Linked DNA regions of Magnetospirillum sp. XM-1. The protein of the gene in region 1 binds, or shares a complex with, the protein of each later gene. Links are inferred from orthologs where the notes say so. Each region holds a gene or a part of one and is shown on either strand. Other genes may lie near its edges.

What was found.
Region 2: the proteins of XM1_RS11610 (region 1) and XM1_RS20185 are in contact, whole or in part, in a solved structure (PDB 1A0O), measured with the Escherichia coli proteins. The link is inferred for Magnetospirillum sp. XM-1 from one-to-one orthologs.

The regions. Positions count from the first base shown.
Region 1 is NZ_LN997848.1:2,468,102-2,475,335, forward strand. What follows is about bases 1,955-4,938. They hold XM1_RS11610 (chemotaxis protein CheA), read left to right. Parts: upstream 1,955-2,445; coding sequence 2,446-4,431; downstream 4,432-4,938. Other genes in these bases: XM1_RS11600 (STAS domain-containing protein), read left to right, coding at 1,955-2,080; XM1_RS11605 (response regulator), read left to right, coding at 2,084-2,449; XM1_RS11615 (chemotaxis protein CheW), read left to right, coding at 4,444-4,908; XM1_RS11620 (methyl-accepting chemotaxis protein), read left to right, coding at 4,936-4,938. Outside these bases: XM1_RS11590 (beta-ketoacyl-ACP synthase), read left to right, coding at 1-461; XM1_RS11595 (response regulator transcription factor), read right to left, coding at 528-1,235; more of XM1_RS11600, read left to right, coding at 1,805-1,954; more of XM1_RS11620, read left to right, coding at 4,939-7,041; XM1_RS11625 (chemotaxis protein CheW), read left to right, coding at 7,078-7,234. UniProt on the Escherichia coli protein: Involved in the transmission of sensory signals from the chemoreceptors to the flagellar motors. CheA is autophosphorylated; it can transfer its phosphate group to either CheB or CheY.
Region 2 is NZ_LN997848.1:4,407,316-4,414,458, forward strand. Bases 1,767-4,659 are described here. They hold XM1_RS20185 (response regulator), read left to right. Parts: upstream 1,767-2,966; coding sequence 2,967-3,353; downstream 3,354-4,659. Other genes in these bases: XM1_RS20175 (DUF6468 domain-containing protein), read left to right, coding at 1,767-2,062; XM1_RS20180 (MotE family protein), read left to right, coding at 2,072-2,845; XM1_RS20190 (protein phosphatase CheZ), read left to right, coding at 3,416-4,015; XM1_RS20195 (tetratricopeptide repeat protein), read left to right, coding at 4,022-4,659. Also shown: XM1_RS20165 (flagellar basal body-associated FliL family protein), read left to right, coding at 1-313; flagellar motor switch protein FliM, read left to right, coding at 336-1,520; more of XM1_RS20175, read left to right, coding at 1,526-1,766; more of XM1_RS20195, read left to right, coding at 4,660-7,143. UniProt on the Escherichia coli protein: Involved in the transmission of sensory signals from the chemoreceptors to the flagellar motors.

The DNA.
Region 1 (7,234 bases):
AGGTGGTGGGGTTTGGCACCAACGCCGACGGCAATCACGTCACCCAGCCGCAGGCCGAGACCATGGAGATCGCCCTGCGCCTCGCCCTCGAGGATGCCGGCCTGTCCGCCGATGCCATTGGAGTGGTCAACGGCCACGGTACCGCCACCGAGGGCGGCGACATCGCCGAGGCGGCGGCCACCGCGGCGGTGTTCGGCCGACGGGTGGCGCTTCACTCGCTCAAGAGCTATTTCGGCCATTCCCTGGGCGCTTGCGGCGCTATCGAGGCCTGGCTGGGCATCGAGATGATGCGGGAAGGCTGGTGCTGCCACACCGCCAATCTGGACAATGTGGATCCGCGTTGCGCCGAGCTGGACTACATCATGGGGCGGCCCCGCCGCACCGAGGCCGAATACTTCATGAGCAACAATTTCGCCTTCGGGGGCGTCAACGCGTCCCTGATCTTCCGGCGGACGCCATAGAGCCGAAATCCCGGCGATCCAATGACGGGGGCAACCAGCACGTCCCGGCATGACAAGCGGTGCCCGTCATTCGACCATGTAGCCCACATGGCGGACGGTGGCGATCAGCGCTTTTCCGGGATGGGGCGTCTCCAGCTTGCGCCGCAGGGCGGCGATGTGCTGGTCGAGGGCCCGGTCGTCCGGATTCCAGCTTCGTCCCAGCGCCCGCAAGGACAGCATGTCACGGGTCATGGGCGCACCGCGATTGTCCAGCAGGGCCGACAGGACCTTGGCCTCGGTCCGCGACAGCGTCACCAGGGCGCCGTGGGGCAGGCTGACCTGCCGCGAACGCGGATTGAACCGGAAGCCGGACGCCGTGATGGTCTCGGTCCGTGGCTCCGCCCCCGGCTCCTCGCCCAGCGAGGGGGGGTGTATGCGCCGCAGCACGCTGTGGATGCGGGCCAGCAATTCGCGTGCGAAAAACGGCTTCGACAGGCAGTCGTCCGCCCCCATCTCCAGATAGATGGTCCGGTCGATGGGATCCGATCGGGAACTGAGGAGGATGAGGCCGGGACGGGACGGCCGGGACATCAGCCAACGCGCGATGTCCAATCCTGAAATGTCGCCGAAATTGGTTCCCAGCACCACCAGGCTGGGATTGCACCGGCCAATTTCCCGCTGCGCCGTCGCGGCGTCGTCGAGAAAAATCGCCTCGAACATTTCGTCGGCCAGGTATCCCGCCATGGTTTGCGCCGTCATGCGGTCATTGTCGGCGAAGACGATTGTATGGTGCATCGTAGCTCCCGTCACGGGACCAAGCCTTAGATGAATATCTTATCGACAAGATTCAACTGCCGACCTCTTCATTGTCAGTGAAAATCCTATTGAGATGTAATTGCCGTGTCAATATGCACAAGTAATTGTACGTATGCATCTGCAATCTGTTTCGTATACATCTTGATTTTCCTCACGAATCCCCATGCAGGCATGGCGAAATGTAAGGAAATTTACGCATTCCTTACGTTTTTCAGACTTTTGCCTTCGGCGCCCTATCACCATGTGGTGCTGCCTCGGGGCGGTCCTCACAAAATGCATGTATGCCAAAGAGTAGGGAGGCGGCGCGCCGATCTCTGCATGTAAAGGAATGGTGAGATGGCTACAAAGCAGAGGTTGAAACTCTTGCTATCGCGCATGACAATAATAGTAGCGCCCATGTCAAGGGCGCTGCGTAGGGGATTGTGCCTTCTGTAGGTTTGAATACTGATATAGATTTTTTGTGAACATCTTAAAACCATAAATTACAAAATCTCATCCAATGTTAATTGGGAGTAATCATGAAGACATCTTCAGCGGAGGTGGCGCCCATGGTTGTTTCCCTGGCCGCTGCCATTGACATACGAAATATCGGCGAACTGGCCGATCGGATCAAAGCATGCCTCGCCGGGGCGACGGCCGTGAATGTGGATGCGCAAGCCTTCGAGACCGGCGACGTGACCCTGATCCAGGTTCTGGCGGCGGCCGGAAAGGCGGCGGCGGAGCGGGGAATTTCTTTCAAGATCGTCAATGCCGGCCCGGATCTGGCGGCTTTGTTCGATCGCTGCGGCGTCGAGGGCTTCATTCATTGCCAGCAGGAAGGGTGAACCATGCCCAAAACAGTGTTGTGTGTCGATGATTCGGCCAGCATGCGCCAGATGGTGCGCCTCGCCCTTACCAGCGATGGCTACGCGGTGGTCGAGGCGGTTGACGGGCGCGATGCCCTCGGCAAGGCTCGGGGGATGGTCGCCGACCTGGTGATCACCGATCTCAATATGCCGAACATGGACGGTCTGTCGTTCATCCGGGAGTTGCGGGGCGTCAGCGCTTACAAGGGCGTCCCCATCATCTTCCTGACCACCGAATCGGACGACGACAAGAAGGGCGAGGCCAAAAGCGCCGGCGCGACCGCCTGGATCACCAAGCCGTTCCAGCCCGAGCGCCTGCTGGCCATCGTCAAGAAGGTCCTGGGATGACCCCCGGGGCTCCCGATCCCGCCGAGACGTTCCGGCAGGAGGCCCAAGACCTGCTGATTCAGCTCGAGGACGTGCTGCTCGACCTGGACGGCAATCCCGGCGACCGCGAGTTGATCGACACCGCCTTTCGCGCGCTGCACACGCTCAAGGGATCGGGGGCGATGTTTGGCTTCGACGACCTCGCCCGGTTCGCCCATACGGTCGAGAACACCTTCGACCGCCTGCGCCGGACCGGCGCCGAGCCCAGCCGCGAACTGATCGCCGTCGCCCTGTCCGCCAAGGATTTCATGCGCCAGCTGATTCAATCCCCCGGCGAGGCGGAAGCCGCGATCGGAGACGGGCTGGTCCAGGACCTGCTGCGCCACGGGCCGCCCGCCTCGTTGCCCGAGACGACCGGTCCGTGCGCCGCGGCGCCGCGGCCGGCGGAGCCCAAGGCGGCTCCCGTCCTCTACGACATCGTCTTCGCGCTGCCTCCGGACGCTCTGCTGCGCGGCACCAACCCGCTGCGGCTGCTGGACGAATTGCGCGACATGGGCGAATGCACGGTCGCCGCCGACCTTGGGCCGGTTCCGGCCATCGACGACCTCGATCCCGAGCGCAGCTACCTGAAGTGGCGGGTGCGCCTCGCCACCTCCCAGCCGCGCTCGGCCATCGACGAGGTTTTCATGTTCGTGCTCGACGACATGGAACTGTCGGTGACGACCATGGCGCCCGAGGCGGCGGCCTCACCCCCCGAGCCCCACCCGGCGGCGGAGGCGCATCCCGCCGGCGAGCCGGTCTCGAACCGGGGCATGGCGAAGCGGGACCCGGCGGGGAACGGCATCCGCATTCCCGCCGAGCGAATCGACAATCTCATGGACCGGGTCGGCGAACTGGTCATCGCGCAGTCCCGGCTGCGCCAGCTGGCCCAGGGCAGCCTCGATTCGACGCTGCGCTCGGTGTCGGAGGATATCGAGCGCCTGTCGTCGGAACTGCGCGTCACCACCATGGGCATCCGTATGGTCCCCATCGGGCAGCTGTTCGCCCGCTTCCGCCGCGTCGTCCACGACCTGTCGCGCGAACTCGGCAAGGACGTGCAGCTGGAGACGTCGGGCGAGGAGACCGAGCTGGACAAGACCGTCATCGAAAGCCTGAACGATCCCCTGGTCCACCTGATCCGCAACGCCATCGACCATGGCCTGGAGACTGCGGCCGAGCGTGAGGCGGCCGGCAAGCCGCGGGCCGGAACCCTGTCGCTTGAAGCGCGCCACGCCGGAGCGCAGGTGCTGATCACTATTCGTGACGACGGCCGGGGGATGAACCGCCAGCGCATCCGCGCCAAGGCGGTGGAGGCGGGGTGGCTGTCGGATATGGGCGACGTTCCCGACGCCGAGCTGTTCCAGATGATCTTCCGGCCGGGCTTCTCGACCGCCGCGACGGTGACCAACGTTTCCGGGCGCGGCGTCGGCATGGACGTGGTCAAGCGCACCATCGACGCCCTGCACGGCTTCATCGACGTCTCCAGCCCGCCCGGCCGGGGAGCCCAGGTCACCCTGAGGCTGCCCCTGACCCTGGCCATCATCGATGGGCTGCTGGTGCGCGTCGGCGGCGGCCGCTACGTCCTTCCCCTGTCGACGGTGGAGGAATGCGTCGAGCTGTCCGAGGCCGACAATCAGCGCTCGACCGGCCGCTCCTTCCTCAACATCCGGGACGAGCTGGTTCCCTTTTTGCGCCTGCGCGACCTGTTCAAGGTCCAGGGACCCGCCGACCCATACCCCAAGGTGGTGATCGTCACGGCCGGCGACCAGCGGGTCGGGCTGGTGGTCGACCAGATCATCGGCGACCACCAGACGGTCATCAAATCCTTGTCCAAGCTGCATGCGGACGTTGCCGCCTTTTCCGGCGCCACCATTCTGGGCGACGGCACGGTGGCCCTGATCCTGGACGTGGTCAACCTGATCGCGGCCGGCCGCATTCAGGAGATGCGGTTGAAGGCGTCCTAGAAGGAGAGGGCCATGGCGGCGTCCGAATCGGCACGGGAAGTGGTGACCCTGGAAATGCAGGGCGAAGTCTTCGCCATCGATGCCCATTGGGTCCGCGAGATCCTCGACATGGTGCCGGTCACCGAAGTGCCCAACGCTCGGCCGTTCGTCAGCGGATTGATCAACGTGCGCGGAAAGGTGGTGCCGCTGGCCGACCTGCGTCTGCGCTTCGGCATGCCGCAATCGCCGCCGACCGTCGACACCCGCGTCATCGTCATCGACGCCATGGTCGACGGCGAACCGACGGCGGTGGGAATTCTGGCCGACCGTGTCTACGAAGTCACCGAAATCGCCCCCGCCGCCATCGAGGAGACGCCTCGCATCGGCCTGCGCTGGCGGCCCGAATACATCAGCGGCATCGGCAAGCTGGGGGGCGATTTCATCATCATCCTCGACATGGAACAGGTCTTGGCCGTCGGGTCGGCAGCGGCGCAATAGACGGCGGCGGGAAAAGGAGATCTCGATATGCGCGTGACGATCAAATTGAAGTTGGTGGCCGCCTTTGGCGCAATCATCCTGCTGATGGCGATTTCCGGCATGGTGGCCATCCAGGCGTCATCGGCCATTCGAGACCGTCTGGGCCTCATTGTCGATTCCTCGGCGGAAAAGGTGCGCCTCGCCATGGAGATGCGCGACAACCTCGGCACCGTGGCGCGCAATCAGGCCCAGCTCATCATCGAGGAAACCGACGAGGGCATGCAGCGCGAGATCAACAGCATCGACGCGCAGGCCAAGGAGATCCGCCAGTTCGAGGTACAGCTGCGGAACATTTCCTCCCCCGAAGAGAAGGCCAAGCTGGATGAGTTCCTTCGGCTGCTGGACGCCTATTTCGGCGGCGTGTCCAAGGTCCGCGACATCGCCGTGCGCAACTCGGCGGTGCAGGGGCGCAAGTTGCTGGACGGCGATGGCAACCGCGCCTTCGACGCCGTCCGGGAGCCCCTTCTGGCCCTGGCCGGGCGCACCGACCTGCCGCAGGCGGCGCCCGTGGCGAACCGCATGCTCTCCCAGCTGGATCGCCTGCAAATGCTTGAACGCGACATCTTGCTCGAGGCCGACGACGCCGCCGTCGCCCGCCTGGACAAGACGGTGCAGGCGACGCTTCTGGAGATTTCCGGTCTGCGCGGCCAATTGGACAAGGCGCTGACCGGCGAGGAGGACCGTCGGCGGTTCGAGGCGCTGGGCGAACGGCTGGCGCGCGCGCTTAAGATCGACGAGCAGATCCGCATCCTCGGCGCCGACAATTCCAATGCCCGCGCCTACGCTCTTTTGCGCAAGGAGGTTCGGCCGATCCGGCTGCAGGCCGAGAAGTTCATCGAGGAGGTGGTCGCCAGGGCCGAACAGGGCATGAAGGCGGACAAGGCCGAAAGCGACCGCGCCTATGAAACCGGCCGCACCGTGCTGATCGGCGTGCTGCTGGCGTCGCTGGTCACCGCGATCGGAGCCGGAATTTGGATCATCTCCTCCATCAGCCGGGGCCTGGCCCGGGCGGGCGCGCTGGCGCAGGCGGTGGCGGGCGGCGACCTGACCGAAACCGCCGAGGTCGTCTCCCGCGACGAGATCGGCGATCTGCTCGGCCATCTCAATGAAATGGTCGATCGGCTGCGCACGGTGGTCGGCGAGGTGTCCAATGCCGTCGGCAACGTCTCGGCCGGCAGCGAGGAACTGTCGTCCAGCGCCGAGGAACTGTCGCAGGGCGCCACCGAGCAGGCGTCGTCCACCGAGGAGGCCTCGTCGGCCATGGAGGAGATGGCCGCCAACATCAAGCAGAACGCCGACAATGCCGGCCAGACCGAGAAGATCGCCCGCCAGTCCGCCGCCGACGCCCAGAACAGCGGCCTCGCGGTGGAGAAGGCGGTGCTGGCCATGCAGACCATCGCCGAGAAGATCGTCATCGTCCAGGAAATCGCCCGCCAGACCGATCTGCTGGCGTTGAACGCCGCGGTCGAGGCGGCCCGGGCCGGCGAACACGGCAAGGGCTTCGCCGTGGTCGCCTCGGAGGTGCGCAAACTGGCCGAACGCAGCCAGGCGGCGGCCACCGAGATCAGCTCGCTGTCCTCCGATACGGTGAAGAGCGCCCAGGATGCCGGCCAGATGCTGGCCCGGCTGGTGCCCGACATCAAGAAGACCGCCGATCTGATCGAGGAAATCTCCGCCGCCTGCCGCGAGCAGGACATCGGGTCCGAGCAGATCAACCAGGCCATTCAGCAACTCGACACCGTCACCCAGCAGAATGCCGGGGCATCCGAGCAGATGGCCGCCACATCCGAGGAACTGGCCGCCCAGGCCGAGCAATTGCTGAAGAGCATCGCCTTCTTCCATCTCGGCGGCGCGGAGGCGCCGGCGGCCGCGGCGATGGCGGCACGGCCGAAGGCGCCTCCGGCGCGTTCTGCCCAGGCCCCCGCCGCCCTCGGCAAGGCGGCGACGCCCGCCATGAAGAAAAAGCCGCCGACGCCCATGGGACCGGCGAAGCTCGGCGGTGGCGGCAACGGACGCGGACGCAAGGCCGGCATCCATCTCGACCTGGTCGGAGGAGCGCCGGACAGGACCGACGCCGAGTTTGAACGCTACTAGAGTCCGGCTCCCTTGGCCTTGATCACGGAGGTTCCCATGCCGGCCCGCGCCGCGACCCTCTCGGCGGACAAATTCGTCACACTCGGCGTTGGCCGGGAGGTCTTCGCCGTCGGTGTCGATGCCGTCCGCGAGATCCTCGACCTGCAGCCCATGGCCGCCTTGCCCAACGCGCCGCCGTTCCTGATGGGGATCA
Region 2 (7,143 bases), 1.9 Mb from region 1 along the record:
GGTGCAGGCGGCGTCGTTCATGGATCTGCCCGAGATGCTGGTCAACCTCCAGACCACCGGGCGCAAGCAGGCCTTCTTGAAGCTGCGCGTCGCGCTCGAGCTGGAGGCGGTCACCGACCAGCCCCGCGTCGAGCAGATGCTGCCGCGCATCATCGACAATTTCCAAATTTACCTGCGCGAGCTGCGGGTCGAGGACCTGCAGGGCGCCTCCGGCATGCATCTCCTGCGCGAGGAGCTGCTGACCCGCGTCAACGCCGCGGTCAAGCCGGTCAAGGTCAACGACGTCTTGTTCAAGGAAATGCTGGTCCAGTAGTGGGCCGGCGGGAAAGGCCGACATGGCGATGAACGACGACGGTGGAACCACCCGCGGGGCCGAGGACGAAGAGGCCCTGATGAAGGAATGGGCCGCCATGGCCGGCGACGACAACGGCGGCGGCGGCGGTGGCGGCGGTGACGCCGGCGGCGGTGGCGGCGACGGCGGCGACATGGCCGCCGAATGGGAAGCCATGCTCGGCGCCGGCGACAGCACCGGCGAGACCCAGGCGGCGGTGGCCAAGGACGCCACCCGCGTTCTGAACCAGGACGAAATCGATTCGCTGCTGGGCTTCGACGACGACATCGGCGGAGCGGGCGACAAGTCGGGCATCCAGGCCATCCTCAATTCCGCCCTGGTGTCGTACGAACGCCTTCCCATGCTGGAAGTGGTGTTCGACCGCCTGGTCCGCATGATGTCCACCTCCATGCGCAATTTCACGTCGGACAACGTGGAAGTCTCGCTGGACAACATTTTGTCGCTGCGTTTCGGCGACTACCTGAACTCCATTCCGCTGCCCGCCATGCTGGCGGTGTTCAAGGCCGAGGAATGGGACAATTTCGGCCTGCTGACCGTCGATTCGTCGCTGATCTACTCCATCGTCGACGTGCTGCTGGGCGGCCGGCGCGGCACCGCGGCCATGCGCATCGAGGGCCGCCCCTACACCACCATCGAACGCAACCTGGTCGAGCGCATGGTCCACGTGGTGCTGTCCGACCTGTCGGCGGCCTTCGATCCGCTGTCGCCCGTCACCTTCCGCTTCGACCGCCTGGAAACCAACCCGCGCTTCGCCACCATCTCGCGCCCCAGCAACGCCGCCATCGTCGCCAAGCTGCGCATCGACATGGAAGACCGCGGCGGCCGCCTTGAACTGCTGCTGCCCTACGCCACCCTGGAACCCGTCCGCGAGCTGCTGCTGCAGATGTTCATGGGTGAAAAGTTCGGCCGCGACTCCATCTGGGAAACCCACTTGGCCGAAGAGCTGTGGCTGACCGAGGTGGAACTGGAGGCGGTCCTCGACGAGCAGGTGATGAACCTGCGCGAGGTCCTGAACTGGAAGCCCGGCTCGAAATTCATGCTGAACGCCACCGCCGATTCGCCCATCGACATGCGCTGCGGCGAGGTGGCCATGTTCCGCGGCCGCATGGGGCGCAAGGGCCAGCACATCGCCATTCAGGTGGATGAATCCACCATCAAGTCCGGGTGATCGCCGTGGATTGGAAAGTCGTCCTCGACCTCGTGGTTTCCGTGCTGCTGATCGCCACCATCGGCTATGCCTGGATGCTGAATCAGCGCCTGTCCAGCTTGCGCAAGAACCGCGACGACCTGGCCAAGACCATCGCCGCCTTTAACGAGGCGACGCTGCGCGCCGAATCCTCCATCCCCAAGCTCCGGAAGGCCGCCGAGGAATCCGGCCAGACCCTGCAGGAGCGGGTGGAGAAGGCGCAATCGCTGCGTGACGACCTGGCCTTCATGATCGAGCGCGCCGACACCATGGCCAACCGCCTGGAGAACGCCGTGCGCGGAGCCCGCGCCGACGGGGCCAAGGCCGCGCCCGAACCCCGCGCCATGGGAGCGGGTGGGGGCGCCCAGATCGGCACCGCGTCCACGCCCACCATGCCGCCGCCCCGCATGGCCGGCAACCGGGCCGCCGCCATCGCCGCCGCCGCCGCCGCCTCGGAAGGCGACAGCGACGACCGTTCCGAAGCCGAGCGCGAGCTGCTGCGCGCGCTCCAGTCCATGCGGTAGGGGCGCATCATGGCCGCCAAGACCCGCAAGCCCACGCCCGGCCCCATCAGGGTGCAGCCACCCGGCCCGTCCCGGACGGCCAAGGCCGCGAAGCCCGAGGCCAAGGCCCCCATCGTCCGGGTGCTGCCCGTGCTGATCTTCGCCGGCGTGCTGATGCTGTCGCTTCGGGTCGGCGACATCTTCAAGGGCATTCTTGGCATCGAATCCTTCTCGGTGGCCGAACTGCAGGCGCAGCAGCCTCCCAAGGCCGCGCCTCCGGCCACCCCCGCCACCCCGGCCCAGCCGCAGCCCGCCGCCGCCACGCCGGCCCAGGCGCCCGCCGCCACCCCGACCAGCACCGATCCCGGCGCCGGCATGAGCCAGACCGAACTGGACGTGCTGCAAAAGCTGCAGGAGCGGCGCGGCACGCTGGACGTGCGCGAGAAGGACATCGAAAAGCGCGAGGCCCTGCTCAAGGCCGCCGAGGATCAGATCGACCGCAAGGTCGCCGAGATGAAGACGCTGCAGAACACCATCGAAGGGTTGCTGCGTCAATACAACGACCAGGAAGACAACAAGATGCGCTCCCTGGTCAAGATTTACGAAAATATGAAGCCGAAGGAAGCGGCGAAGATTTTCGAACAGCTGGATATGAATATCCTGCTGGAAGTGATAGAGCGCATGAAGGAACAACGTGTTGCTCCGATCATGGCTGAAATGGACCCGTCCAAGGCCAAGGCAGTTACTGCCGAATTGGCACAAAGACGCCAGATACCGATGCCAAGGGCGGCCTCGGGCGGGTGATTGTCGGGGGATTGCATAAAAAATGACTTGCGCAAGTGCGGTCCCCCATCTTAACTAGGAAAATTCGTAGGTTACCGGTTTTTTCGGTTTCTGGCGGCTAGTGTCTCGAAGGAGCGGATGGATGGCTGTCGATAAGAATATGAACGTCCTCATCGTCGATGATTACAAGACGATGTTGCGAATCATCAGAAACCTGCTGAAGCAGCTGGGTTTCAACAACGTTGATGAGGCCACTGATGGCGCCATGGCGTTGCAGATGCTTCGCGTGGGCAATTACGGTCTGGTGATTTCCGACTGGAACATGGAACCCATGACCGGCCTGCAGTTGCTGCGCGAGGTGCGCGCCGATGCCAAGCTGAAGCCGATCCCCTTCATCATGGTGACCGCCGAGTCCAAGTCGGAGAACGTCATCGCCGCCAAGGAAGCGGGCGTGTCCAACTACATCGTCAAGCCCTTCAACGCCGAAACGTTGAAGACCAAGATGGTGAGCGTGCTGGGCGAATTCTGACGACCTTGGGGGGTTCTGCAGCCATGTCGGCGAAGGGCGTTGACCGCGATTTAGAGCTTCGCTTGGACGCCATTCGGGCCGAGCATGGCGAGACCATCCATGTCGACCAGATCGGGGAAGTGGTTCGGGCGATGCTCGAAACCATGACGGGGGATATCGGCGCCGGGGATTTGCGGCTCTATCGCGAGCTGGAATCCCTGGCCAGTTACATCCATGCCGCCAAGGAAGAGATCGCCGCGCTTCGGCCCGGCGAGATCAAGAACGAGTTCATCGCCTCGGCGACCGACGAGCTTGACGCCATCGTCGGCGCCACCGAGGCCGCGACCAACGAGATCATGGACGCGGCCGAAAGCCTGGGCTCGCTCTCTCCCATGCTCGACCAGGAGGTGGCCAACCGCCTGGACGAGATCACCACCCGCATCTTCGAGGCCTGTACGTTCCAGGACATCACCGGACAGCGCATCACCAAGGTGGTCAAGGCGCTGAAGGAAATCGAAGACCGGGTGGAAAGCCTGGTCAAGATGTTCGGCGGCACCTATGACGACGGTTCCCAGAAGGAATCCAAGCCGCTGACCGACCAGGACCTCCTCAACGGCCCGCAGCTGCCCGGCAACGCGACCAACCAGGCCGAAATCGACGCGCTGCTGGCAAGTTTCGACTAGCCTTCCATGAAGGCTGCCGAGCAAGCCCCAACCGGACGGCCAGAGAAAGCGCCCGCGAGCGCGAGCGATTCCCGCTGTCTGATCCCCGGCCTGCTCGCCTCGCTTGTCGTCCTGCTCTCGCTCATCCTCGGCCCGGTCTTCCCCGCTTTGGCGCAAAGCTCGCCGCGCGCCGCCGAGCACGACGGCTTCGGCCGCATGGTGTTCGACTGGGACGCCCCGGTGAAATTCTCGGCCGAGACGGTCAACAGCCAGCTGATCGTCCGCTTCGACCGGCCCATCGCCGGCGACCCCAAGGTGGTGTTGAAGCCGCTGGCCCGCTATCTCAAGGGCGTCACCCTGTCGCCCGACCGCAGGATGGTCACCTTTCCGCTGGCCGTGCCGGTCCAGGTGAAGAGCTTCCAGACCGGGACCAATTCCGTGGTGGTCGACCTGTCCGAGGACAAGAAGCCCGCCTCGTCCTCGGCCCCGCCGCCGCCGCCGGAACAGGCCATTCCCCCGGCCGAAATTCCCGCCGGCCTGCCGCCCGCCGAGTTGCCGCCCGGCCAGAAGGCCCCCGCCAAGGCCCCGGAAACCGCCAAGCCCGCCGAACCGGTCAAGGCCGCCGAGCCCGCCAAGCCGGCCCCGGCCGCACCCGCCCAGCCCCAGGGCCCGGCCACCGACCTGATGGTCAGGGGCGGCGAGCATACCGGCTTCAACCGGCTGGTCTTCGACTGGCCCAAGCCGGTCGGCTATTCCGTCGACGAGGCCGGGGCCACGGTCTCCATCAATTTCGACCGCCCGGCCAACGTCAACGTCACCTCGCTGAAGGCGTCGCTGCCGCCCGACGTGGGCTTCCTCGAGGCCAAGCCCAACGGCAAGGGCACCTCGGTGGTCCTGTCGCTGCCCCCCGGCATGCGGGTCCGCCACTTCACCAGCGGTCCCCGCGTCGCCGTGGATCTGGTCCGCCCGGCCGGCGCGCCGCCGCCGCCGCGCGCCAACGGCGCCGCCGCCCCTCCCCTGGCGCCGGCGCCGGGCACCGAGGAACAGCCGCCGGCGTTGAAGCCCCTGGACGGACTTCCCCCGGCCGAGGCCGCCGCTCCGGCCAAGCCCCCCCCTTCGCCCCCGCCCAACGGCAACGGCAAGGCCGCCCCGGCCGCCGCCGCCGCCGCCGAGGGCGAAGCCGCCGCCCGCCCGGGCGAGGAGATCAAGCCGGTGCCCACCGGCAAGGTGGTCAGCCTGGGCTTCGCCTTCGACAAGCCGACCGGCGCCGCGGTGTTCCGCCGCTCGGGCTGGCTGTGGGCGGTGTTCGACCTCAAGACCGAGATGGACACCAAGCTCCTGAAGCGCACTGGCGGCGACGTGGTGCTGCACGTGGAGCAGGTTCAGGGCTTCAAGGGCACCGCCGTGCGCATGATCACCCGGCCGGGCTTCAATCCCTCGGTGCGCAAGGAGGGCCAGTTGTGGGTGCTGGACATCCATGAGCAGCCCATCGCCCCCAAGGCCGGCTTCGACGTCGCCACCCAGATGGATTTCCAGGAACGCGGCCGCGTGGTGATCAAGGCCACCGACGGGTCCCAGCCCATGATCCTTAAGGATCCGGAAGTGGGCGATTTCATCCACGTGGTCACGGTTCCCGCCATCGGCGCCGGCGTGCGCCAGGGACGGGAATATCCCGGCGCCGAATTGCTGCCCTCGGCCCAGGGCATCGCCATGATTCCCCGCGCCGACACCGTGCGCCTGGACGCCAACCGCGAGACGGTGGAGATCACCCAGCCGGGCGGCCTGTACCTGTCGCCCATGCTGGCCGCCGAAGGCCCCGGCGGCGGCAAGGTGGCCACCGACGGCAATATGGGCGCCGACGTGATGACCACCGGTCCGCTGGACATCTCCAAGTGGATGCGCGGCGGCAACGACAAGTTCGTGGACGACCACCGCAAGCTGATCAGCCGCCTGGCCCATGTGCGGCCCGACGAGAAGAACGCCCAGCGCATGGAGATCGCCCGCCACTACGTGGCTAACGGCTTCGGCGCCGAGGCGCTGGGCGAGCTGCGGGTGATGGCGGCGGTGGACCCCTTGATCGTCGACACGCCGCCCTACCGGGCGGTGCGCGGCGCCGCCAGCTTCCTGATGGGCCGCGACGCCGACGCCATCGTCGACCTGTCCACCCCGGCCCTGAAGGGCGACGCCAAGGTGCAGCTGTTCCTGGCCGCCGCCTCGGCCCGTTCGCTGCCCGACCCCAACAAGCACGCTTTGGTGCTGCGCCTGGCGCCCGAGGACATCAAGACCTGGCCGCGCAACCTGCGCATCGGCATCGGCGAGGTGGCGGCGCGCACCGTGGCCCAGGCCGGCGATTCCAAGGGAGCGGCGCGCATCGTCGATGCCATGATGGGCCCCGGCCTGTCCAAGCGCGACATCGGCAAGCTGGCCTATCTGTCGGGCATGGCCGCCCAGGCGGGCAAGCAGTGGGACACCGCCATCTCGCGCTACCGCGACGCCGAGGCCAGCGAAAGCCGCCCCGACCGCGCCTACGCCGCCCGCGACCGCGTCGAACTGATGCTGCGCCTGAACAAGATGACCCCGGCCGAGGCCATCCGCGACCTGGAGAAGCTGCGCTTCGCCTGGCGCGGCGAGGATTTCGAGTTCCAGTTGCTCAAGCGCCTGGGCCAGTTGCAGATCGCGGCGGGCCGCTACGGCGAAGGGCTGAGGTCCATGCACTCGCTGGTCGCCAATTATCCCGACCACCCGGAGATCGGCAAGGTCCAGGAGGAGATGAGCGACACCTTCAACCGGCTGTTCCTGATGGGCGAGGCCGACAAGCTGTCGCCCGTGACGGCCATCGGCCTGTATGACGAGTTCCAGGAGCTGACGCCCTCGGGCACCAAGGGCGACGAGATGATCCGCCGCCTGGCCGACCGCTTGGCCGGGGTCGACCTGCTGGAGCGGGCCGGCGAATTGCTGCGCCATCAGGTGGAGTTCCGCCTGTCGGGGCTGGACAAGGCGCGGGTGGGCACGAGGCTGGCCTTCCTCAACCTGTCCGACCGCAAGCCGGGACTGGCGCTCGAGGCGCTCGAGGCCAGCGAGGCGCCGGAGATTCCCACCGACCTCGCGGCGCGGCGGCGCTATATCCGGGTGCAGGCGCTGACCGACCT